Loktanella sp. M215: one gene and its partner. The protein of the gene in region 2 interacts with the protein of the main gene of each other region in a pairwise test. Links are inferred from orthologs where the notes say so. Each region holds a gene or a part of one and is shown on either strand. Other genes may lie near its edges.

Region 1 (11,210 bases), 300 kb from region 2 along the record:
CGGTGTCTTACCGCCGCGTCTGAACCTGCAAACGCCCAAGGCTCCTGCCCGTAACATTCGTTGCGGGCAGGGGTCGATTTACGGCCCTGCGGCACGGCCCTTTACGGGCGGTCCGACAAATCCTATATGATCAGTCAGGATTAGACGGGGAATGACCATGACAGACCAGACCGCACCGATGGAAGGCACGCCACTGATCGCGCCCTCCAGCACGGACCATCCCCTCCACGAAAAGATCGTCGAGGCCTGTCGCACGGTCTATGACCCCGAAATTCCGGTCAACATCTACGATCTGGGGCTGATCTACACGATCGCCATCGACGACGACAGCGCGGTCAAGGTGATCATGACCCTGACCGCCCCCGGCTGCCCCGTGGCCGGAGAGATGCCGGGCTGGGTCGCCGACGCCATCGAACCCCTGCCCGGCGTCAAGCATGTCGACGTCGAAATGACGTTCGAGCCGCAGTGGGGCATGGACATGATGAGCGACGAAGCGCGCCTGGAACTCGGTTTCATGTAGCCTTTCGCGCGGGACGCCTTATGTCCCGCGTCATGTTGACACACCATGCCATCCTGCGCCTGACGCTCGTCCTGCTGCTGCTGCCGTTTCAGGCGGCGGCGCAAGACGATGTATTCCCCCTCGACCAGCTGAACGTGGGGCTGACGAACCCGGGTCCTCAGGTCGACCGCGACACGCCGCAGGCTGCGATGGAAAGCTTCATCGACCTGACCGACGCCGGCGATCTGGACGCTGCGGCGCATCTGCTGGACCTCAACGACATTCCCGTTCAGGCACAGGCGCAGGCGGGTCCGTTGCTGGCCCGTCAGCTGGCCTCCGTGATCGACCGCAAGATCGTGGTCGACTGGAAGGACCTGCTGGAACGGCCAGACGCCATGGTCACCACGGGCGACGGCCCGATGGTGGGCCAGCCGCAGAAAAGCGTGCTGATCGGCTACCTCGAAAAGAACGACCGCATCGTTGCCGTGCGCCTGAACCGCGTTCAGGTTGGCGAGGACGATCCCGTCTGGGTCTTTTCGCGCGACACGGTGGACAACATCCCCGCCCTCTATAGCCTCTACGGCCCCAGCCAGCTGGAGCAGATGCTGCCAGATCCCCTGCGCCACCCCGCCTTCTGGGGCATGCAGTGGTGGGAGGTCATTGGCCTGCCGCTCATCGCACTGGTGACCGGGCTCGTCACGCTGCTGACTTGGCGCGGCACGAACCTGATCGCCCGCCACCAGCCCTCTGCCCTTGTCAGCGAGCTCTTGCGGGCCACGCGGATGCCCCTGACGCTGGCGATCCTCGCCTTCACGCTGTCGGTCACCACCGCACAGGTGCTCGTCGTCTCGGGCATCGTCGATGCAATCACCGCCCCGCTGATCGTGATCCTCTTCGTCGTCGCGGCGATGATCCTCGCGATCAACGTGATCGACGCCGTGCTGCAGCGCATGACCGGCACGCGCGATGTGGAGGAGCTGGCCTCGCCGGAATTCGGCGACCAGCGCGCCCGCGCGACGACCATCGCGGCGCTGCGCCGCATGGCGATCGTGCTGGCGATCATCGTGGGGGCCGGTCTGGTGCTGACCTCGACCCAGACCTTCAGCGGCGCGGGTCTGTCCGTGTTGGCCAGTGCGGGCGGGATCGCGCTGGTCCTCGGCTTTGCCGCGCGCGAGGTGCTGGGCAACATCATGGCCTCGATGCAGATCTCGCTCAACCGCTCGGCCAAGGTCGGCGACCAGTTGATCTACGACGGCAACCTCTGCACGGTCGAGCGCATTCACTTCACCTTCGTGCAACTGAAGGTCTGGGACGACACGCGGCTGATCGTGCCGGTATCCAAGTTCGTGTCCGACGCCTTCATCAACCGCAGCACCAAGACCTACGGCATGATTCGTCACGCCACTCTGATTTTTGCGCCGCGCATCGACGTGGGCCGCCTGCGCGACCATTTCCACGACTGGTGCGCGCAGGATGACCGGGTCGACGGCGACCCCGACGACATCGACTGCGTCGTGACCGATCAGGGCGACAGCGGCATCCACGTCCGCTTCGACGCCCCTGTCAAGGACCCGACCGAGGGCTGGAACTTCGAATGCGACATGCGCGAGGAGTTGATCCGCTTCGCCGCCACCCTCGAAGACGAGGACGGCACCGAATACCTGCCCCACATGGGCAGCGGCACGGCGGCGGACGCAGGACCGGGCGCGCCCGGCTGACCCCCTTGAGGTCGCGCCGCCCTGCCCCTACATTGGAAGTGTCAATCTGAAAGGACATCCCATGTTCGGCATCCCCGGCAAGCAGGCGGTCAGCATCACCCCCAAGGCCGCCGCCCAGATCGCGAAACTGATGGCCCGCGACGGGCATCAGGGATTGCGCGTGGGCGTCAAGAAGGGCGGCTGCGCGGGTATGGAATACACCATGGACTACGTCACCGACGTCAACCCTCTGGACGAGGTGGTCGAAGCCGATGGCGCGCGCGTCATGATCGCCCCCATGGCGCAGATGTTCCTCTTCGGCACCGAGATCGACTACGAGACGACCCTGCTGGAAAGCGGCTTCAAGTTCCGCAACCCCAACGTCGTCGACGCCTGCGGCTGCGGCGAATCGATCAAGTTCGACGAAAACCTCTCCGCCACCTGATCCGGCGCGCAACACCCCCCTCTCTATTTCTTAAATATCCCCGCCGGAGGCAGGCCGCGTCAGCGGCCTTTCTGCAGGTGAACATAGGTCTGATCGAACCGCCGCTGCAAATGATCGATGGCCAGCACCGGATCGGCACCCGGCGGCGCGACGTTCGCATCGTGATCGGGGTTGAAGAACAGCGGCACGGAAATCCGCTCCTCTGACCCGCCCACGACCCGGTGCGGCGTGGCCTTGATCCGGCCGGCGGTCCAGATCTCCAGCATCTCGCCGAAATTGATGACGAATTCGCCCGGCTGGGCGGACAGCGGCGTCCAGCTGCCGCCGCGGCGGCGCACCTCCAGCCCCGGCGTGCCGTCGGTGGCCAGCAGCGTCAGGCAACCGTAATCCGTATGGGCCGCAATGCCGAAATCCCGCTCGCCCGCCCCCATGGGCCGCGCGGGATAGAAGTTGCCGCGCAGCAGGGCCATGGGCCGCCTGAAACGGTCGGCAAAGAACGCGCCCTCCTCGCCCACCGCATCCAGCAGGGCCACCAGCAGGTCGCGGGCAAAGGCCGTGGCGTCGGCATAATAGGCGCGCAGGACATCCGCGAAACCGGGCGGCGTGTCAGGCCACAGGTTCGGCGCATAGGCGGGCAGTTGCGCCAGCGGATCGCCCGGCGGCAGGGTCAGACCGCAGTCAAAGACTTGCTTGTAATCGGGATTCGCGTCGGGGTTCACCTGCTCCGACCCCGGCGCGCCCCAGCCCCGGTTCGATCCCGTGCGCGCCATGTCCCAGCGGACCTTTTCCGCCGCAGGCAGCGCAAAAAAGGCGCGGTAGGTCGCGATCACGTCGCGGACGCGTGCAGCGGACAGGGGCGTGTCGTGAACGGTCAGGAAACCGATCTCGGATGCGCCCAGCCGGGCGGCCGCCTGCGCTGCGGCATGGTCGGGATGGCCTGCGTCCAGCAACGCCGCGGCACTGATCCGGGGGATGGCGGGGGGTGGGGTCTGGGTCATGGTGCGCTGGGCCTTTCGATCCGTTCACGCAGTTGCTACCAAAGTGCCAGACAAACGCAAAGGATGGATCATGCGCCGCAAACTTGCCGCCGGGAACTGGAAGATGAACGGAACCACCGATGCGCTGGTGCAGGTCAAGGCGCTGACCGACGCGCACCCGGACCCGGACGTGGACCTGCTGCTCTGCCCGCCCGCCACGCTGATCGCACAGATGGCATGGGCGCGTGGCACGCACGCGCTGCAGATCGGGGGGCAGGATTGCCACGCATCCGACAGCGGCGCGCACACGGGCGACATCGCGGCTGTGATGCTGAAGGACGCGGGCGCCAGTCACGTCATCGTCGGCCACTCGGAACGCCGTGCCGACCACGGCGAGACCGATGAGGACGTCTCGGCCAAGGCCGCGGCGGCCCATGCGGCCGGCCTGATCGCGGTGATCTGCATCGGAGAGACCCTCGCGCAGCGCGACGCAGGCGAAGCCCTGCAAGTCGTCACGGATCAGTTGAAGGGATCGCTGCCGCAGGGCGCCACGGCGGCCAACACGGTGATCGCCTATGAACCCGTCTGGGCCATCGGCACCGGACGCGTGCCGACGCTGGACCAGATCGGAGAGGTCCACGGCACCCTGCGCGGCACCCTGCGCGACCTGATGCGCGAGGCGGCGGGCGTGCGGATCCTTTACGGCGGCTCTGTCAAGGGATCGAACGCGGCAGAGATCTTCTCGGTCGCGGATGTGGACGGGGCGCTGGTGGGCGGTGCCAGCCTGACCGCCGCGGACTTCGGCCCGATCATCACGGCGCTGGAAAACGCCTGACGCAAAGTCGCCCGCCGTGCATCGGCGGGCGAGATCTATTCCGCAGGCGTGTCCTGCGGCTTGTTCACGTTCAGCCCGCGCATCAGCAGACCGGTGACGCGTGAACGCCCCCCTTCGATCACCGAGAAAAGCGAGGGGATGAAGATCAGCGACAGCAGGGTCGAGAGCAGCAGTCCGCCGATCACCGCGACGGCCATCGGCGCGCGGAACTCTCCACCCGCCCCCAAGGCCAACGCCGACGGCAACATGCCCGCGGCCATGGCAATGGTCGTCATCACGATGGGCCGCGCACGCTTGTGGCCTGCATCAATCATGGCGTCGTTCCGTGGGGCACCGTGGTGCATCGCCTCGATCGCGAATTCGACCAGCATGATCGCGTTCTTGGTCACGATCCCCATCAGCATCAAAAAGCCGATCATCACCGACAGGCCAATCGCGGACCCGGTCAGATACAGCGCAAGGATCGCGCCGCCGATGGCCAGCGGGAGCGACATGAGAATGGTGAAGGGCGTCACGAAGCTGCCAAAGAGCAGCACCAGCACGACATAGACCAGCAGGATACCCGCCCCCATCGCCGCCCCGAAGGCGGCGAAGACTTCGCCCTGCACCTTGGCGTCGCCGGTGGGCTGCACGCGGGCCCCTTCGGGCAACTCTGGCCCCGCGGCGGGCAGCGCAAAGATCGCCGTCGTGGCCTGACCCAGCACCGCCCCGTCGGCGAGGTCCGCCTGCAGGGTGATCCGGGTCTCGCGGTCGTAGCGCTCGATCGACGACGGCCCGTTCGCCAGCGTCACGTCTGCGACAACCGACAAAGGCACCGGCGTGCCCGCCTGCGTCGGAATCCGCTGGCTGGCCAGCAGGTCGAGGTTGCGGCGGTTGTCCTCTGCGATGCGCACGACGATGGGGATCTGCCGCCCGTCTTCGGTGCTGAATTTCGCAAGGTTCGCGTCGTTGTCACCAATGGTCAGCACCCGGATGGTCGAGGCGAGGTCAGAGGCGGTGACGCCCAGTTCCGCCGCGATCTGCGGCCGCGGGGTGATCCGCAGTTCCGGCCGTTCGAGGCTGGCGGCATTGGTCACGTTCTTGATCGAGGCAACACCCGACATCTCCTGCGCCATCTGCTGGGCGGCCTGCGTCACGATCTCCAGATCGTCGCCGAGGACCGCGACGTTCACCGCGCGCTCACCATTTCCGGCCAGCATATTCACGCGTGCATCCGGCAAATCGGCCAGACGGGCCACCAGTTCATCCTCGATCACGAACTGGCTGCGGTCGCGGGTGTCCTTGGCGCCCAGCGTCACCGTGACGGTCGCCTTGGCCACGTTGCCGCCGCTGCCGCCCTGCACGAGGACATTCTGCACCTCGGGGATGTCATGCGCGCGGCTGGCGATCACGTTGGTCAGTGCGCGGGTTTCGTCCAGCGTGGCACCGGGGGGCAGTTCCACGCTGACCCGCAGACGGCCCTCGTCCGCCTCCGGAATGAACTCCGAAGGCAGCAGGGTCGCGGAATAGATCGAGCCTGCGAAGATCCCGAGGCCCAGGATCATCGTGATCAGCCGGTGGTGCAGCGTCCATTTCAGCACGCGCATGTAGCCGCGCATGACGAAGCCGTCACGCTCTTCATGGCTGACCTTGTCCTTGAGCAGGTAGGCCGCCATCATCGGCGTGATCAGCCGCGCGACCAGCAACGAGAACAGGACCGCGACCGCAACGGTCAGGCCGAACTGCTTGAAATACTGCCCCGCGATGCCGGACATGAAGCTGACGGGCGCAAAGACCGCGACGATGGTGAAACTGATCGCGACGACGGTCATGCCGATCTCGGACGCGGCTTCCTCGGTCGCTTCATAGGCCGGTTTGCCCATGTTGATGTGTCTGACGATGTTCTCGATTTCCACGATAGCGTCGTCGACGAGGATACCCGTGACCAGCGTGATCCCCAGCAGCGACACGGTGTTGAGCGAGAAGCCCAGCATCTGCATGACGAAGAACGTCGGGATGATCGACAGCGGCAGGGCGACGGCGGTGATCAGCGTGGCGCGCCAGTTCTTGAGGAACAGGAACACGACGATGATCGCAAGGGCCGCCCCTTCGTAAAGCGTCTCCATCGCGGAATGGTAGTTGCCCTCGGTATAATCTGTAGCGTCGTCGATCAGGGTGATGTCCACGTCCGGATAAGCGGCGCGAACCTCGACCAGACGGTCGCGGACGCGTTCGGCCACGGACAGGTCCGACGCCCCCGTGGCACGGAACACGCCGAAGGCCACGACGGGCTGCGCGTCGAGGGTGGCGAAATCGCGCGCCTCTGACGGGCCGTCGATGATGTCGCCCACGTCTGACAGCCGGATCGTGCGACCGTCGGGCATCGACAGGGGCGTGGCGGCCAGTTGCGCGATGGTGGCCGCACCGCCGAGGGTCCGGATCGAGAACTCCTGCCCCGCCAGATCGCCGCGCCCGGCGCCCTGATTGATGTTGGTGGCCGAGAGTTGCCGGCTGATGGACGCAGCCGAGATTCCGAAGGCCAGCAGGCGCTGCGGGTCGAGTTCAACCTTGATCTCGCGGTCCGCGCCACCGAGGCGTTCGATCTTGCCCAGACCCGCGATGCCCTGCAGTTCGCGGTTCAGAACCTCGTCCACGAAATAGGACAGATCTTCGATGCTGCGGGTGGGGTCGGACACGGCATAGGTCATGATCGCCTGACCGGTGATGTCCAGACGCTGCACCAATGGTTCGGTAATGCTGTCCGGCAGTGATGACCGGGCGCGGGTGACCGCGTCCTTGACGTCGTTCAGGGCGCGGTCGCTGTCGGTGGACAGTTCGAATTCGACCGTCGTCTGGCTGCTGCTGTCGGTGGCGACAGAGGTGATGTGCTTGACCCCAGTGATCGAGGAGATGCTATCCTCAATCGGCTTGGTCACCTGCGTGATCAGTTCCGACGGCGCGGCCCCCGGCTGGCCCACGGCCACGGTGATGATCGGCACGTCGATGTTGGGAAACTGCGTGACCGGCAGGCCGCGGAACGCAAAAAGGCCCACGAGGACCAGCACGAGGAAGGCGGCGATGGGCGGGACCGGATGCCGGATCGCCCAAGTGGACATGTTCATTCCGTGGCCTCCACGGCGGCCTGATCGTTTGGCGCAGGGGCCGGCGCCGCACGGTCGGCGGGCGGCACCGGCGTCACCTTGTCGCCTGTGCGAAAGAAGGCGCCCGCACGCAGCAGGACCGTGTCGCCTGCCGACAGGCCCGCGGTGATCTCGCGCAGCCCCGCCGAGACGACACCAAGTTGCACTTCCACCTGCTGGACCGTGCCGTCGACGACCTTCTGCACCGTGCTGACGCCACCGCTGGTCGTCACGGCAGAGACCGGCAGCGTCAGTGCGGTCCGCTGCGCCGTGCGGATATCGGCGCTGGCGAAGATGCCGACGCGCAGCCCCGCCTGATCGACGATGCTGACGCGCACGGTGCCAAGGCGGCTGACCGGATCGACCTGCGGACTGATCCGGCGCACGGTGCCGTCGCGCGGCGGGAGGCCCGCCACACGGATGCTGACCGGGTCGCCGACGCTGACCTTGACCAGATCAGTCTCGACGATCTCCAGTTCCGCCTCGATCTGGCCGTCGCGGATCATGTCGAACATCGCCATGCCGGCGTTGGACAGATCGCCCAGCCGCGCGGTGCGGTCGGCGATGATGCCGTCCACGGGCGCCTTGACCGTCGCCCATGACAGGTTAAGGGCTGCGATGTCGCGCGCGGCTTCGGCCTGCGCCAGCTGGGCCTTCGCTGCGGCAACGGCAGCCTGCGCCGACTGCACGGTGGCATTGGCGCCGTCGGACGCCGCCTGCGCCTGATCGAGGGCGGATTGAGAGACAGCCCCGTCGCTGCGCAACTGCCGCGACCGGTCCAGCGCACTTGTCGTCTGCGTCGCATTGGCGGTGGCAGAGGCCACCTGCCCTTCGGCCTGCGCAATCGCGGCCTCGGCTGCGGCACGGTTGGCGTCGGCCTGCTGCAACTGCGCGGTCAGCGTCTGATCGTTGAGTTGCGCCAGCGTGTCGCCCTTTTTGACCGTGTCGCCGACTTCCACCAGCAGCGATACGATTTCGGCACCCGACACGCGGGCGGACACCACGACGTCCTCTCGGGCCAGAAGCCCGCCGGAGGCGCTGACGACCTGCGTCACTTCCGTCATCTGCGCCGGCACGACGGTCACGCTGGGGGCCGTGACGCTGGCAGGCGCCTCTGACGCGGCCTCTTGTGCCGCGACGGCGACCGGCTGGACCACGGCGCAGATCGCAAGGATCAGGCCTGTCACGGTCGCGCGCCGGATGTGGCGGACAAAGACGGTCGGTGTCATGCTTGGTAAGCCCTTGATGGGGCGCGACAGCACATCGGGATGGCGCAGGCTGCGGAACCACCGCCGACCGCACCGGATCCCGCGCACGACCGCGCCTGAATTCTTTCCATGTAAGTCTGACAGGACGCATACAAGATGTCACCCGGCAACCATGCCGCAAGTGTGACCCCGCCGCGTCATCCGCCCGCGCCGTTGCCAGATCGTCACGCTGTTTAGGCCAGACGCGTCTGCACGTCAGACGGGTGCAAACCGCAGCGCAACGACAAGACCCGGCGCGTTGTCCGCCAGCGTCAGGCCCGCGTCGTGCAGGTCAGCGATCACCGACACGAGGCTGAGCCCCAGCCCGCTGCCCGGCGTGGCCCGGCTGCGGTCCAGCCGATAAAGACGCTGCAACACATTTTCGCGCTCGGCCTCGGGGATGCCGGGGCCGCGGTCGGCGACACTCAGCACGATGTGGCCCGCCGTGCGGCGCAAGCCGATGGTGATCGGGGTGCCGTCTTCCGTGTGGCGCAGGGCATTCTCGATCAGGTTGGCCAGAATCTGCCCCAGCAGATCGCGGTCGCCCAGCACCGTGGCCGTCTCCGTCTCGATCTTCAGATCCAGCGTGCGCCCCGTCTCGGCGGCGGTAGGGTCGTAGAGTTCGGCAAAGGTCTGCACCAAGGGCACCAGATCGACCGGCGCGAAGCGGCTTTTCGGCGTCCCCGCCTCGATCTGGGCGATCTGCAGCAATGCGTGAAAGACCGAGACGACGCCCGCGATCTCTGCCGTGGCCTGATCGACGAGGGCGGTGGCATCGGGCGGCAAAGGCAGGCCCGACAACTCGTCCAGATGCACGGAGATGCGCTGGATCGGTGTCTTGAGGTCGTGCGCCACGTCCGAAGAGACCTGTCGCAGCGCGTCCACGCTGGCCTCTTGCGCGCTGGCCATGCGGTCGATCCGGACGCCGATGCGGTGGAAGTCGTCGGACCAGCGTGGCGTCGGATTGACCCGTGCGGCCAGATTGCCGGTGGTCAGCTGATCAAGCGTATTGCCCAGCACCCGCACCTGACGCGCGGCGCGCCGCGCGAGGATCAGCGCGGCGCCCAATGCGATCGTCAGGGTCGGCAGCAGCGACAGCAGGACGATATTGCGAAACACCCGCCACAGCTGATCGATCTCGGCCCGGCTGCGGGCGACCGTCAGTTGCCCGCCGCGCAGGGGCGTGGTCAGGGCCAGATACTGGCCGTCGATGGGGGTGTCGGGATCGTTGATCGTGGTCAGGAAGTAGCCATCCTGATCCTGTGCCAGCACGCCGTTGCCGAAACGCTGCCCCTGCCCCGTGACATAGGACAGCACCATGCGGTTGGGGTCGGTCACGCGCGCCTCTGCCGTGACCAGCGCAGCAAGGGCGCCGGCAGACGGGGCGGCGCGGAACCCCGCAATATCCTGCGTCAGCTCGCGGCGCATGGTGGCATCCAGCGACGACCGGCTGGCGGTATAGCTGGCGGTCAGACTGGCCAAGCTGACGACGGCAAACAGCGCCACCAGTCCCAGCGCCAGACGGACGGGGCTGGCACGCAACAGGGCGCCGATGCGACTCACGCCTCGATCCGGTAACCTGCGCCGCGCACGGTCTTGATCAGATCAGTCTCGAATGGTTTGTCGACCTTGGCGCGCAGACGGCTGATGTGCGTTTCGACCACGTTGGTCTGCGGATCAAAACTGATGCCCCAGACGTTTTCCAGCAACATCGTGCGGGTCTGAATCCGGCCCTTGCGGCGCAGCAGGTGTTCAAGGATCGCGAATTCGCGCGGCAGCAGGTCCAGCTTATGTCCTGCGCGCACCACGTCGCGGGTGACGAGGTCCATGCTCAGATCCTCGGCCCTGAGCACCGTCTCTTGCGCCATTGCACGAGGTCTGCGTCCCAAGGCATTGATACGGGCGGATAATTCACCAAAGGCGAAGGGTTTTACGAGGTAGTCGTCGGCGCCCGCGTTCAGCCCCGCGATCCGGTCGTCGACCGACCCCATGGCGGTCAGGAACAACACCGGCGTCCGGTTGCCCGCCCCCCGCAGGGATTTGACCAGCGTCAGCCCGTCGATTTCCGGCAGCATCCAGTCCACGATCATCACGTCGTGGTCGGCCCCGGTGGCCTGCACCAGCCCGTCGCGGCCGTTCTCGACCAGATCGACGGTGTGCCCTTCTTCGCGCAGACCGCGGGTGATGTACTGGCCGGTGGTCCGGTCGTCTTCGACCACGAGTATCTTCATCATGTTCCCGTGCAGCATGGCGGTTCCCTTCGACAGATGGGGCACGACGCCCCGCTTGGCAAGAAAAAGGCCCCGCCCTGATCAGGAGCGGGGCCGGACCCCGGCCGGTGCATCGCGGTCGGGGCCAATCTGCGGATCGTCCGACGCATCATCGGACGAT
Region 2 (11,222 bases):
ATCGACTATGATCGCACCGACGCCTTTCGCGCGCCGGAGGCGCTGGCCAAGGTTCACCCCTTGGGCAAGTCCCCGGTGATCGACGACGACGGCGAGACGATCGCCGAATCCGCCACGATCCTGCGCTATCTGGCCGCCAAGTTCGGCGACGACACCCACACGCCGCCCCGCGGCACGGCCGAGTATTGGCGGCACGAGGCGCTTTTTGACTACGTCGAGGCCTCTTTCGCAGAGGTCGCCTTGCGGGCGATCATGCCCGCGTTCCGTGGCAAGCCGGTGCCCGACGATGCGAAAGCCGCACTCGACACCCACCTTGCCTATATCGCGCAGGCGATTGGTGACGGGCCATTGCTGTTCGGCGCCACCGCGATGCTGGCGGACATCCAGATTTCCTACATCATCGCGTTGCTGGCGCGCTTGGGCCTGTTGACCGATCATCCAAAGGTCGCGGCCTACTGGGACGCCTTGCAGGACCAGCCCGGCTACATCGTGGCCACGCGGTCCGCTGGACCGATGGCGCCGCCCGCGTAAATTCAACGAAAGGACATATCCATGCCCATGAACATCCTCATCGCCGGTGCGACTGGCAAGACTGGCCAGCTTTTGACTCAGGACCTGCTGGATCAAGGTCACAAGGTCACTGCCCTTGTCCGCGAAAGCTCTGACACATCGACCTTGCCCGAAGGCACCCACCTGCGGCACGGCGATCTGACAGACCTGCCACCGGGTGTTTGCGATGGTACTGACGTCGTGATCTTTGCCGCCGGCTCCGGTGGATCGACCGGGCCAGAGATGACCGACAAGGTGGATCGCAACGGCGCAATGCGGCTGATCGATCTGGCGAAAGAGGCCGGCGTCGACCGCTTCGTGATGCTCAGCTCCATCGGTGCGGATCAATCCGACCCCTCGGGCGATCTGGCGCATTATCTGAAGGCCAAGCATGACGCTGACGCACACCTCAAGGCGTCCGGTCTGAATTATGCCATCCTCCGCCCCGTATCGTTGACGGACGATGGTCGCAGTCAGGATGTCATCCTTGGCGATCAGGTCGATCCATCCGCGCAGGCCAGCCGCGCCGACGTGGCCGCCGTGCTGGCCGAGGCCGCCACGACCGGCACGCACGACGGGCACGCGCTGAACATGCAATCCGCTTGACCCAGAAGGGGGGCCGCGGACGACGTCCGGGCCCCCGACCCGGTGCAGCGCAAACTGCATGTGATCGCCTGCCCTACCCGGGGTCGCTGGCCGCCGCGATCTTGCCCACGGCGTGGCCGTCGTTGAGGGCGGCATAAGCTCCGGTCGTCTCGCTCATGGGAGAGACGCGATCGATGACCACGCGCACGATCCCGTCCTCCATCAGCTTTGCCAGATCGGCCAACAGCGCACCGTTCGGTTCCATGAAGAACCATTCGAACCGGGCGCCGTGCCGTGCGGCCAAATCGTCTGTGTCCTGACCCTTGATCGAGACAAGTGTCCCGCCCTTTTTGAGCACCTTGAACGACCGGTTCAGCGTGTCGCCGCCCAGCATGTCGAAGACGATGTCGTAGTCCGACAGCTCCTCCTCAAAAGCCTGGGTGTGGTCGTCGATCACGACATCCGCGCCAAGGTCGCGGACCAGATCTGCGTTGCGCGGGCTGCACGTCGTGGCGACGTGGGCACCGACGTGATTGGCGATCTGGATTACCAGCGTGCCGACTCCTCCCGATCCGGCGTGGATCAGGACCTTGTCGCCCGCCGTCAATCCGGCCTTCGAGATCAGGGCCTGTCACGCCATCAGGCCCGTCAGCGGACCGGAGGCGGCGTCCATGTGGCTGATGTTTGCGGGTTTGCGCGCCACCTCGTCCGCCTTCAGACGCGCGACCTGCGCGATGGCCCCGGCGTCCTGCTGATTGGCACGCGCAAAGACCGCGTCGCCCACGCTGAAACCGGTTACGATGCTGCCAACATGCGTGACCTGACCCGAGACATCATGGCCTATCACATGCGGGAACGAGAGAGGCATGCTGTCCTTCATCGCCCCGATTGCAGGATATCGTCGATGGGATCCACGCTGGCCGCGTGGACGGCGATCAGGGCGGGATCAGCCTTCAGCGCGGGCGGGTCGATGTCAGCGATTTCGATAGACGTGTCGTAGTGTCGGATAATGGCGGCTTTCATGGACGCGTCTTCTGGGCGATGGGGATCGGTGACCCAACGGGCGTGGCCCCCTTCGAATAGCTTAACTCATAGCTATGGCTGTAGAACGCGAAGACAACGCCAAAGGGATCTTCGACAAAACCATTCGGAACGGCTCCTCTTCGGGGGAAATACTCCCGCGCAGGCATCCCCTGCTTGCCACCGGCGGCGTCGATCCTGTCCAGCAGATCTGCGCGTTTGGGGTGCATGCGGAACGGTCAAGATGTGACGCGGACCGCCCTCGTCGAGCAAACCGCTCAAAATAGTAGTTTCTGCAAAATTCGAAATCTTTAAGAAACCCGTCGGTCACTTGCTGCATGCATTGCCGCCAAACCTCCCCTACCCTTCGCGATGATCATGATGTCTGATGAAGAGGGCCGCCCGATGCACGCACGATTTGACAACCCCCATCGCGGGACGGGCCTGCGCGATCTGCAGCCGACGCCCGGTGCCGACGCCGGTGCGGTGGCCGCGCTGCTGGTCCACTGCCCCCGTCATCAGCGCACGCCGCTGCATGACGCACCGACCCTTGCCGCACGGGCGGGGGTCGCGCGGGTGACGATCAAGGACGAACGCGGGCGCATGGGGCTTGGCAGTTTCAAGGCACTGGGGGCCGCCTATGCGATTGCGCGCGAGGCGGCGCAGGCCGGGGGTGATTGGCCGACGGCCCTGTCAGGGCGGACCTATGTCACCGCGAGCGCGGGTAATCACGGCCTGTCGGTTGCGGCGGGCGCGCGGCTGTTCGGGGCGACCGCAGTCATTTACCTGGCCGACACGGTGCCCGCAGGCTTCACCAGACGCCTGCGGGACATGGGCGCGCAGGTGGTACGGGCCGGCGCCGATTACGAGGCGAGCATGGTCGCTGCCGGTGACGCGGCGACAGCACAGGGCTGGACGCTGCTGTCGGACGGATCATGGCCCGGCTATGTCGACCTGCCGTTCCGGGTCATGGAAGGCTACCGTCAGATCGGAGCGGAGATCGCCGAGCAGATGCCCGACCGCCCCACCCATGTCCTGCTGCAGGCCGGGGTCGGCGGATTGGCCGCTGCCGTGGCCGCTGAACTGCGTCTGGCCTGGGGCGACGCGCCGCAGATGATCGTCGTCGAACCGGACGCGGCACCGGCCTTGATCGCAAGCATGCGGGCGGGGCATGTGGTGGAGACGACCGGCCCAGTGTCTGCGATGGGGCGGCTGGATTGCAAGGTGCCGTCCATGCTGGCACTGGCCGATCTGGCGCGCGACGCCGACAGCTTTGTCACGCTGACCGAGGTCGAGGGTCAGGCCGGGGCTGACGCGGTCGCAAATGCCGGCTGGCCATCGACGCCGTCGGGTGCGGCAGGCGTGGCCGCACTACTGGCCGGTCTGGCTGATACCGATGCTGACAGTCACGTGCTGTGTATCCTCAGCGAAGGGCCCGAGGATGCCTGACCGGTCCATGATCTTTCCGGCGGCGGAGTTCCGCCGCCGCACAGGCGCCTTGCAGGCGGAAATGGCGACAAGCAGTCTGGACGCGCTGCTTCTGACCACGCCGGCCGATGTCTTTTACACGACCGGCTTTCTCACACGGTTCTGGGAAAGCCCGGCGCGCCCGTGGTTCGTGATCGTCCCCGCCTCCGGTGATCCGGTTGCGGTGATCCCCACGATCGGCGCGGACCTGATGGGCCGCTGCTGGACCCGCGATATCCGCACATGGCAGGCCCCCGATCCGCTGGACGACGGCGTCAGCCTGCTGGCAGATACGCTGGAAGACCTCGTGCCGTCGCGCGGCCGGATCGGCGTGCCAATGGGGGTGGAGACGCATCTGCGCATGCCGCTGGCCGACTTTTTGCGACTACAGGACCGCGTCGCACCCCGCGTCTTCGTCGATGGCACCGCCGCCGTCTGCCGCGTGAGAGAGATCAAGTCGGAGCTTGAGATCGAGAAGATAGGTCAAACCTGTGCCCTGGCCGCCGCCTATGACCGGGTGCCGGAGTTCGCACAGATCGGCACGCCGCTGTCCCAGGTGTTCTGTGATTTCCAGATCGCATTGCTGACGGCGGGGGCCGATTGGGTCAGTTATGTCGCGGGCGGTGCAGGCCCGGGCGGATATGGCGACGTGATCTCGCCTGCCGACGACAGACCGCTGGCGCAGGGCGATGTGCTGATGCTGGACACGGGGGCGGTACGCGACGGGTATTTCTGCGACTTCGACCGCAACTATGCCATCGGCCCGCCAACGGACGCCGTGCGCCGCGCCCACGATGTCTTGCATGCGGCGACGGACGCCGCCCTGTCGGCGCTGCGTCCCGGTATGATGGCCTGCGATGCGCACCGGATCATCGCCGACGCGATCACCCGCGCCGGAGCCGTTACGGGACGCGGGCGGTTGGGGCATGGGCTGGGGTTGACCTTGACAGAGTGGCCGTCGCTGACGCCGCTGGACATGACCACGCTGCGCACCGGCATGGTGCTGACGCTGGAACCGGGAGTCGAGATCGCACCGGGCCGCATCATGGTGCATGAGGAAAATATCGTGCTGCGCGACGACGGCCCCGAACTTCTGTCGCGCCGCGCGCCCGCCGATCTGCCGGTGATCGGGGCATGAGGCGCATCCCCTATGACCTGACCGGCCCCATCGGTACGACCGCCACGTTGGGCCTGATCGTCTTGCAGGCAGACGAGACGCTGGAACAGGACATGCGCCGCCTGTTCACCGACCCCGCCACGGCGATCCACATCAGTCGCATCCCGTCGGGCGATACGCTGACGACGGACACGATTGCCGCGATGAAGGCGGACCTGCCGGCAGCGGCCCGTCTGCTGCCCCGCGCAGCAGCCTTCGATGCGGTGGGATACGGCTGCACCTCCGGCACCACCTTGATCGGGGCGGACTCTGTCGCAGCGCTGGTGCGACAGGGCGTGGCCGCCCCCGTGGTCACCGACCCGCTGACGGCAGCGCTGGCCGCCCTGCGGGCGTTTGGCCTGACGCGCATCGGCCTTGTGACGCCCTATGTGGCGTCGGTGGCCGCACCCGTGCGCGATGCCTTTGGGGCGAAGGGGGTCACAGTGACCGACGCAGTATCCTTTGGAGAACAGGTCGAGGCACGTGTCGCCCGGATCGACCCGGCGTCGATCATGAAGGCGGCAAGAGCCGTGGCACCCGGGGCCGAGGCGATCTTTCTATCCTGCACCAACCTGCGCACCCTCGACATCATCGCCCCGCTGGAAGCGGAACTGGGCCTCCTCGTCCTGAGCAGCAATCAGGTCCTGGCTTGGCACTTGGCGCGGGCCACCGGCGCCCCGCTGGCCGCGAACGCACCCGGTTGCCTGTGCCGCTTGCCGCTGGCGTGACTTGCGATGCGGGCCCTCTGGCTTGCACCGCTCAGATCGTGTCGCAAGAGGTCCTGAAGCGTGATGCACCACGACGTAACTTTCCCTGACACATGCTGGCGATAAGGCTTGAGAGCCCAAGTCTGGACGGCCACGCCAGGTTTGTCCCGATACCGGACTCCGGTGCGAGTTGCCGCAAATCTCTGCAATTCAGCCTAAGTGGCGACCGTCACCTCCAAGACAGGTCTGATGACGCCAAAATTGATTTGGCCACTTATGCAAATGACGCTGGCGATCACTGCGGCAGGTCAAGGCTTGCCACACTGGCGGCAAGGTTCAACGCGACCCGCGTCGCCTTTGCCATGTCCTGCACCGACACCCATTCCAGCGGTCCATGCACGTTTTGCATGCCGCAGAAAATGTTGGGACACGGCGTGCCGAACTCGGTCAGGCGTGACCCGTCGGTACCGCCTCGGATTGCGCCGCTCACCGGCTCCATCCCTGTCTGACGCACAGCGGCAATCGCCAGTTCCACAGGTGTCATATCCTTTTCCAGCCAATAGCGCATGTTGCGGTATTGGTGGGTGATGTCGCAGGTGATTTCCGCACGCGGCTCTGTGGCCGCGACGGTGTCGCAGACCTGACGCAGCAACGCGCCCTTGGCCTCCAGCCCTTCCATTTCGAAGTCCCGCAGGATGAAATGCATCTCGACCTCTGCGGCACTGCCGGTCATCGACACGGCGTGGATGAACCCCTCCCGGCCTTCGGTCGTCTCAGGCGTCATGGTGACGTGGGGTAGCGTCGTCAGCACCTTGGCAGCCAGATGAAGCGCGTTGACCAGCTGGTCCTTGGCCCATCCGGGATGGATCGATACGCCTGTGATCCGCACCACGCCAGCGTCGGCGGAAAAGCTTTCGTACTGCACCTCACCCGGCGTGGACCCGTCGAACGTATAGGCAAAGTCCGCTGCCAAATCGGCCGGCAGGTGCGGCGTCACACCGCGTCCGATTTCCTCGTCGGGGACAAAGGCCAACCGGATGGTTCCGTGCGCGATATCGGGGTTGTCCAGCAGGTGCCGTGCGGCGGTCATGACCACGGCGACACCGGCCTTGTCGTCGGCTCCCAGCAAGGTGGTGCCGCTCGCGGTGATGATGTCCTCGCCGACCTTTTCCGCAAGGAATGGATATTCCTCTGGCGAGAGGCGCAGATCGGGCGCATCGGCAAAGCTGATGTCGCCGCCGTTGTAGCCGCGATGCACCACGGGCTTCACACCGCTGGCGTTGAACTGGGGGGCCGTGTCGACATGCGCGAGCCAGCCCATCACCGGAGCGTTGACCCCTTTCGTCGCAGGGAGTGTGGCCAGCACGACGCTGTCCTGGCTCAGGGTCACATCCTGCGCACCCATGGCCGTCAGCTCTTTCATCAGCAGACGCGACATATTCAACTGGATCTGCGTGCTGGGCACCGTCGGACTGTGTCCGTCGCTCTGGCTGTCGATCACGGCATAGCGAACAAGCCGGTCTTCCAGCTCGGTATCGAATTCAGTGCGCATTCATTTATTCCGATTCTGATGGATTTAAGCGGCATCTGGAATTGACGCGGTCAAAGTGTCAAGGACCCGCCCCTGCGGGCCAGCGACTGAGCCCGCATTGCACGCGCTGCGCTCAAGGTTGTTGCACTCGTGGGCTGCATCAGCCGCACAACCGTCGAAAGGAGTCTGTCAGCCATGGCGCAGCGCACGGCCGGACAGAGCCCATTTTTTGCCAGATCTTTGCTGTGCAGCGCATGACTGTTACCGCTACATCGCCAGACACGTTCAACAACCGCACAGGTTTGGAACGGGGCTTTTGGTAGCGTCATCTGAGGTGGTTTGCGCATGTGCCATAAACGAGGGTTTTTGGAGTGGCGCTCAGATCCAATGTGTGGACAAGGCGACGCTTCGGAAGAGTCATATATTCCCAACAGAAGATACGCACTCACCCGACGGTATCGCACTTTCCAGCATTCGATTGCTATTCGACATAGGCTGGCCTTTCCGCAGTTCCAAGCCGGGTCCCGTTACGACTACTTTATAAGTGCACCCAACAACCAATTTGTCGTGAAGGTCCTCGCGAGATGTACCCCAGAGGTTAAGCCATGTTGTCTCTGGCAGTTTAAAGCTGCCATGGCCCGACATGATGAGGCCGCAGTATCCAATTGATTGTTTGGGTACTGTCGATCTGTACTTGGGCCATATTTTAAGGGACCGCCGGCTCCTGCATTCTCGCGCTGCATCGACACGCGTGATGGTTACAATTTCGGTTTGGCGAATGAACAACGAGGGAAGGATCATTACACTCACCATGAGAATGCTGAAACCAACCATGAAAATCACCAGTCGATTAGAGGCCTTGAGTGCTTGCTCATCCGTATTATACGGCGTCTTCATAAAGATCTCCCCAAAAGAAGGGCGAGCCACCAGGTCATTCGGACATCTCCCGCACAAAGATACTTGCCAATCGAGGTCAAATTTTGTCGTCATTTGGCTTTAGGGGATGCTCATGGTCATGCCCAAAACCACAGTTTTTGGAACGCTTCCGAAAGCGACCGTTGGCGCAACCGCAGCGAAGGTCCGCTTTCCGCCGATTCTGTTGAAAAACAACGGTTCGCTCGTGCAGAAAGTCAGGTGCCGATGAGGGTGCAAGCGCCTTTCTTATCAGGCCGGGCGCACATGCTGCGGTGCAGGAAGGATCTTGGCTAATTTCCGGAGATTCTGAGCGGTGGCGGCGAGCAAGAATTCGTCATTTGCGCCGTTCGGACCGCGTAATCGGAGCCGCCCCAGCCCCAGAATGCGTTTGAGGTGGGCGAAGAGCATCTCGACCTTCTTTCGGAGCCGCATTGAGACGGCGTATTGCTCCGTCTTGGCGATGTCGCGGGCAACCTGACGGGCATCTTCATGCTCTTCGCGGGTGATCTTGCGGGCGTCGGCATTCGGGCAGCATTTCGGCTTCGAAGGGCAGGATTGGCAGGTCAGCTTCAGGGCCTGATACTTGGCGACGCCCTTGCCGGTTGGGCCACGTTTCGGGTCGGAGTAATTGCGACGGAATTGTTTGAGGGTTTCGCCTTCCGGGCAGATGTATTGGTTGTTCTCGGCGTCCCAATCAAAGTCGGCGCGAGACCGAGTGCCGTCTGTGCGGCTCGCCTTGTCAATCACTGGAATATGCGGTGCGATCTTGCGGTCCACCAGCCAGCCGAGCATCGGTCCGGAGCCATAGGCCGTGTCCGCAATGATGCGCTCGGGATGCAGGTTGAACGTGTCTCTCACACGATCCAGCATGGTGCGAACAGACCCGACCTCAGCCTGCCGGATCGACCGGGTCGCTTCCACGTCAACGATCACGGCGTGGTCCGTATCGATCAGGTAGTTCGTCGAATAAGCAAAGAACGCAGGGCCCTTGCGAGCTGCAGTCCACTGACTGGACGGGTCTGAATGAGACGTGAACTTGGGCTCAACTGTTGTGGCTGCGCCAAAGGCGGCGTCATCCAGAACTTGGAGATACTCTCTGACGGCCCGCGGCGCATCGGCTGGATTTATGGCTTCAGGATGCCAGTCTTCCTTCGCCGTCGCGTTCTGCTTGTTGGCGTCAGCCTCGATCAGGCTTGCGTCTGCGGCGAAGCGCTGGCCGCTGACCAGACCTTCAGCGATGCACCGCGCCACGACCGTCTCGAACACGTGGCGCAACAGGTCGCTGTCCCGGAACCGGCCATGGCGGTTCTTCGAAAAGCTGGAGTGGTCTGGCACACGATCAGCCAGATCAAGGCGGCAGAACCATCGATAGGCGAGGTTCAGATGCACCTCTTCGCAGAGCCGCCGCTCTGACCGGATGCCCAGGCAATACCCAACCAGCAGCATGCGGATCAGCAACTCGGGGTCGATGGAGGGGCGGCCGGTATTGCTGTAGAACGGAGCCAGATACTGACGGATGCCGGACAGATCCACGAAGCGATCAATGGATCGCAGCAGGTGATCTTGCGGGACATGACCTTCTATCGAGAACTCGTAAAACAATGCGCCTTGCGCCTCTTGCCTTGGTCCCAGCATCGCAGATCCTCCGCCTCACTACCGAAAGTGAATCAGCGACCAGGCCCCAAATCAACAAGAGTTTTTCAACGGAATACGCCCTGACCGGCGGCGCGGTAACATAATACTGATGGCCGCATGAAAGGGTGTTCATTTTTTCACAGGCTGCATCGTTGATGTCGCAGAAGGATGCGCATGACAGGCCCGTTGGCACGCGGCCACGCCGGGGGTTGATCAGTCTCCCTCTTAAATTTGCAGCAATTGCTCTTCGAAATCATGCAAATCAAGTCCGAAAGAAAGCGCTGCGATCTCTGCAACTGACGAACCCTCCATCACGGCCAACGGTGTCCGGCCCCGCTACCGGAGGATCGGCCAGGGAGGCGTTCCGCTCGTTCTCCGGCACAGCCCCAACGGCACCAACGCAGACTGGTCCGACACGCTGACCGCAATGTCTCCCGACCGCCGTGTCATCGCCATCGACCTGTTGGGAAGGGGCAAGACCGATAAGCCGGACACCTGCACCTACATAGCCGATGTGATGCGCGACCCTGTCCGCGCCAGCCTGAACGTGCTTTCCGTCCAGACCTTCGATCTCGATGGAAGGAGCGTGGCCAGCCGCATCGCCCCCGACGTCGTGATCCGGACAACATCCGAAGATCGACGTATCGGAAGTGGTTGCATTTTATCCGAGACGCGTGACGCGCCTCGGATATCGCATTTTCGACCACCGTAGCTCCTAACGGACCAAATTTGGCCGACTTTGCCCGTCCAGATGAAGAACGATGCCAGCCGCACCAGTAGTTTGCGCCGCTTTAGCTGCAGCCGCTGGTCCCGCCGCAGGTGTTGCACTTCATGCAGGTGCCGTTGCGGACCAGCGTGTAGTTCTGGCATTCGCCGCACGGGTCGCCTTCATAGCCCTGCATCTTGGCCCGGTCGCGGGCGGTCAGGCTGCCCGATGCAGCCATCGTGCCCGAGGACAGGGACGTCGCCTGACCGGTCTGGCCCACGGCGACCTGCGGGACGATCGCCTTGAGCGCCTCCATCGTGTCGGCCATCGCGCCCATGCCGCCCTGCAGCACGATCAGGTCCTGCGGCATCCGCTTGCGCAAATATCCTGTGGAGCTGATCTGCTTGAGCACCTCGAGCGAGCGGGACGCCGCCGCCTCTGACGGGGTTGCGACGTTCGTCACCCCCTCCTCGACCCCGCGGCCAATGTCATCGAAGGCATGGCCTTCGGGTTTGACATGGGCCAGATCGGTCCGGTCCAGATACGACACGGCCAGTTCCCGGAAGATGTAGTCGAGGATCGAGGTCGCGTTCTTGATGCTGTCGTTGCCCTGCACGCCGCCCGCCGGTTCGAATTTGGTAAAGGTGAAGGCGTCGACGAACTCCTCCAGCGGGACGCCGTATTGCAGGCCGACAGAGACCGCGATGGCGAAGTTGTTCATCATGGCGCGGAAACCCGCACCTTCCTTGTGCATGTCGATGAAGATCTCGCCCAGTTTGCCGTCCTGATATTCGCCGGTCCGAAGATAGACCTTGTGGCCGCCGACGATGGCCTTCTGGGTGTAGCCCTTGCGCCGTTCCGGCAGCTTGTCGCGCTGGGACTTGGCGATCTCCTTGATGATGATGCGCTCCACGATCTTTTCGGCCAGCACGGCGGCCTTTTCGTGGTTCG

The links.
Region 1: the proteins of pepT (region 2) and tpiA interact in binary tests that used the Escherichia coli proteins (3 or more experiments, as listed by UniProt). The link is inferred for Loktanella sp. M215 from one-to-one orthologs.

What each region holds. Positions count from the first base shown.
Region 1 is NZ_WMEA01000001.1:3,304,278-3,315,487, forward strand. The notes cover bases 2,723-5,581. They hold tpiA (triose-phosphate isomerase), read left to right. Parts: upstream 2,723-3,709; coding sequence 3,710-4,453; downstream 4,454-5,581. Other genes in these bases: GLR48_RS16335 (isopenicillin N synthase family dioxygenase), read right to left, coding at 2,723-3,639; GLR48_RS16345 (efflux RND transporter permease subunit), read right to left, coding at 4,489-5,581. Also shown: GLR48_RS16315 (hypothetical protein), read left to right, coding at 1-23; GLR48_RS16320 (SUF system Fe-S cluster assembly protein), read left to right, coding at 158-520; GLR48_RS16325 (mechanosensitive ion channel family protein), read left to right, coding at 541-2,217; GLR48_RS16330 (HesB/IscA family protein), read left to right, coding at 2,279-2,641; more of GLR48_RS16335, read right to left, coding at 2,701-2,722; more of GLR48_RS16345, read right to left, coding at 5,582-7,554; GLR48_RS16350 (efflux RND transporter periplasmic adaptor subunit), read right to left, coding at 7,551-8,801; GLR48_RS16355 (sensor histidine kinase), read right to left, coding at 9,036-10,382; GLR48_RS16360 (response regulator), read right to left, coding at 10,379-11,050. UniProt on the Escherichia coli protein: Involved in the gluconeogenesis. Catalyzes stereospecifically the conversion of dihydroxyacetone phosphate (DHAP) to D-glyceraldehyde-3-phosphate (G3P).
Region 2 is NZ_WMEA01000001.1:3,597,603-3,608,824, forward strand. Bases 4,909-7,779 are described here. They hold pepT (peptidase T), read right to left. Parts: upstream 7,037-7,779; coding sequence 5,780-7,036; downstream 4,909-5,779. Other genes in these bases: GLR48_RS17730 (maleate cis-trans isomerase family protein), read left to right, coding at 4,909-5,505. Also shown: GLR48_RS17690 (glutathione S-transferase family protein), read left to right, coding at 1-531; GLR48_RS17695 (SDR family oxidoreductase), read left to right, coding at 559-1,155; GLR48_RS17700 (NADP-dependent oxidoreductase), read right to left, coding at 1,229-1,741; GLR48_RS17705 (alcohol dehydrogenase catalytic domain-containing protein), read right to left, coding at 1,766-2,002; GLR48_RS17710 (hypothetical protein), read right to left, coding at 2,011-2,157; GLR48_RS17720 (pyridoxal-phosphate dependent enzyme), read left to right, coding at 2,560-3,603; GLR48_RS17725 (M24 family metallopeptidase), read left to right, coding at 3,596-4,759; more of GLR48_RS17730, read left to right, coding at 4,756-4,908; GLR48_RS17740 (IS1182 family transposase), read right to left, coding at 8,180-9,565; GLR48_RS17745 (alpha/beta fold hydrolase), read left to right, coding at 9,993-10,277; GLR48_RS17750 (vitamin B12-dependent ribonucleotide reductase), read right to left, coding at 10,357-11,222. UniProt on the Escherichia coli protein: Cleaves the N-terminal amino acid of tripeptides.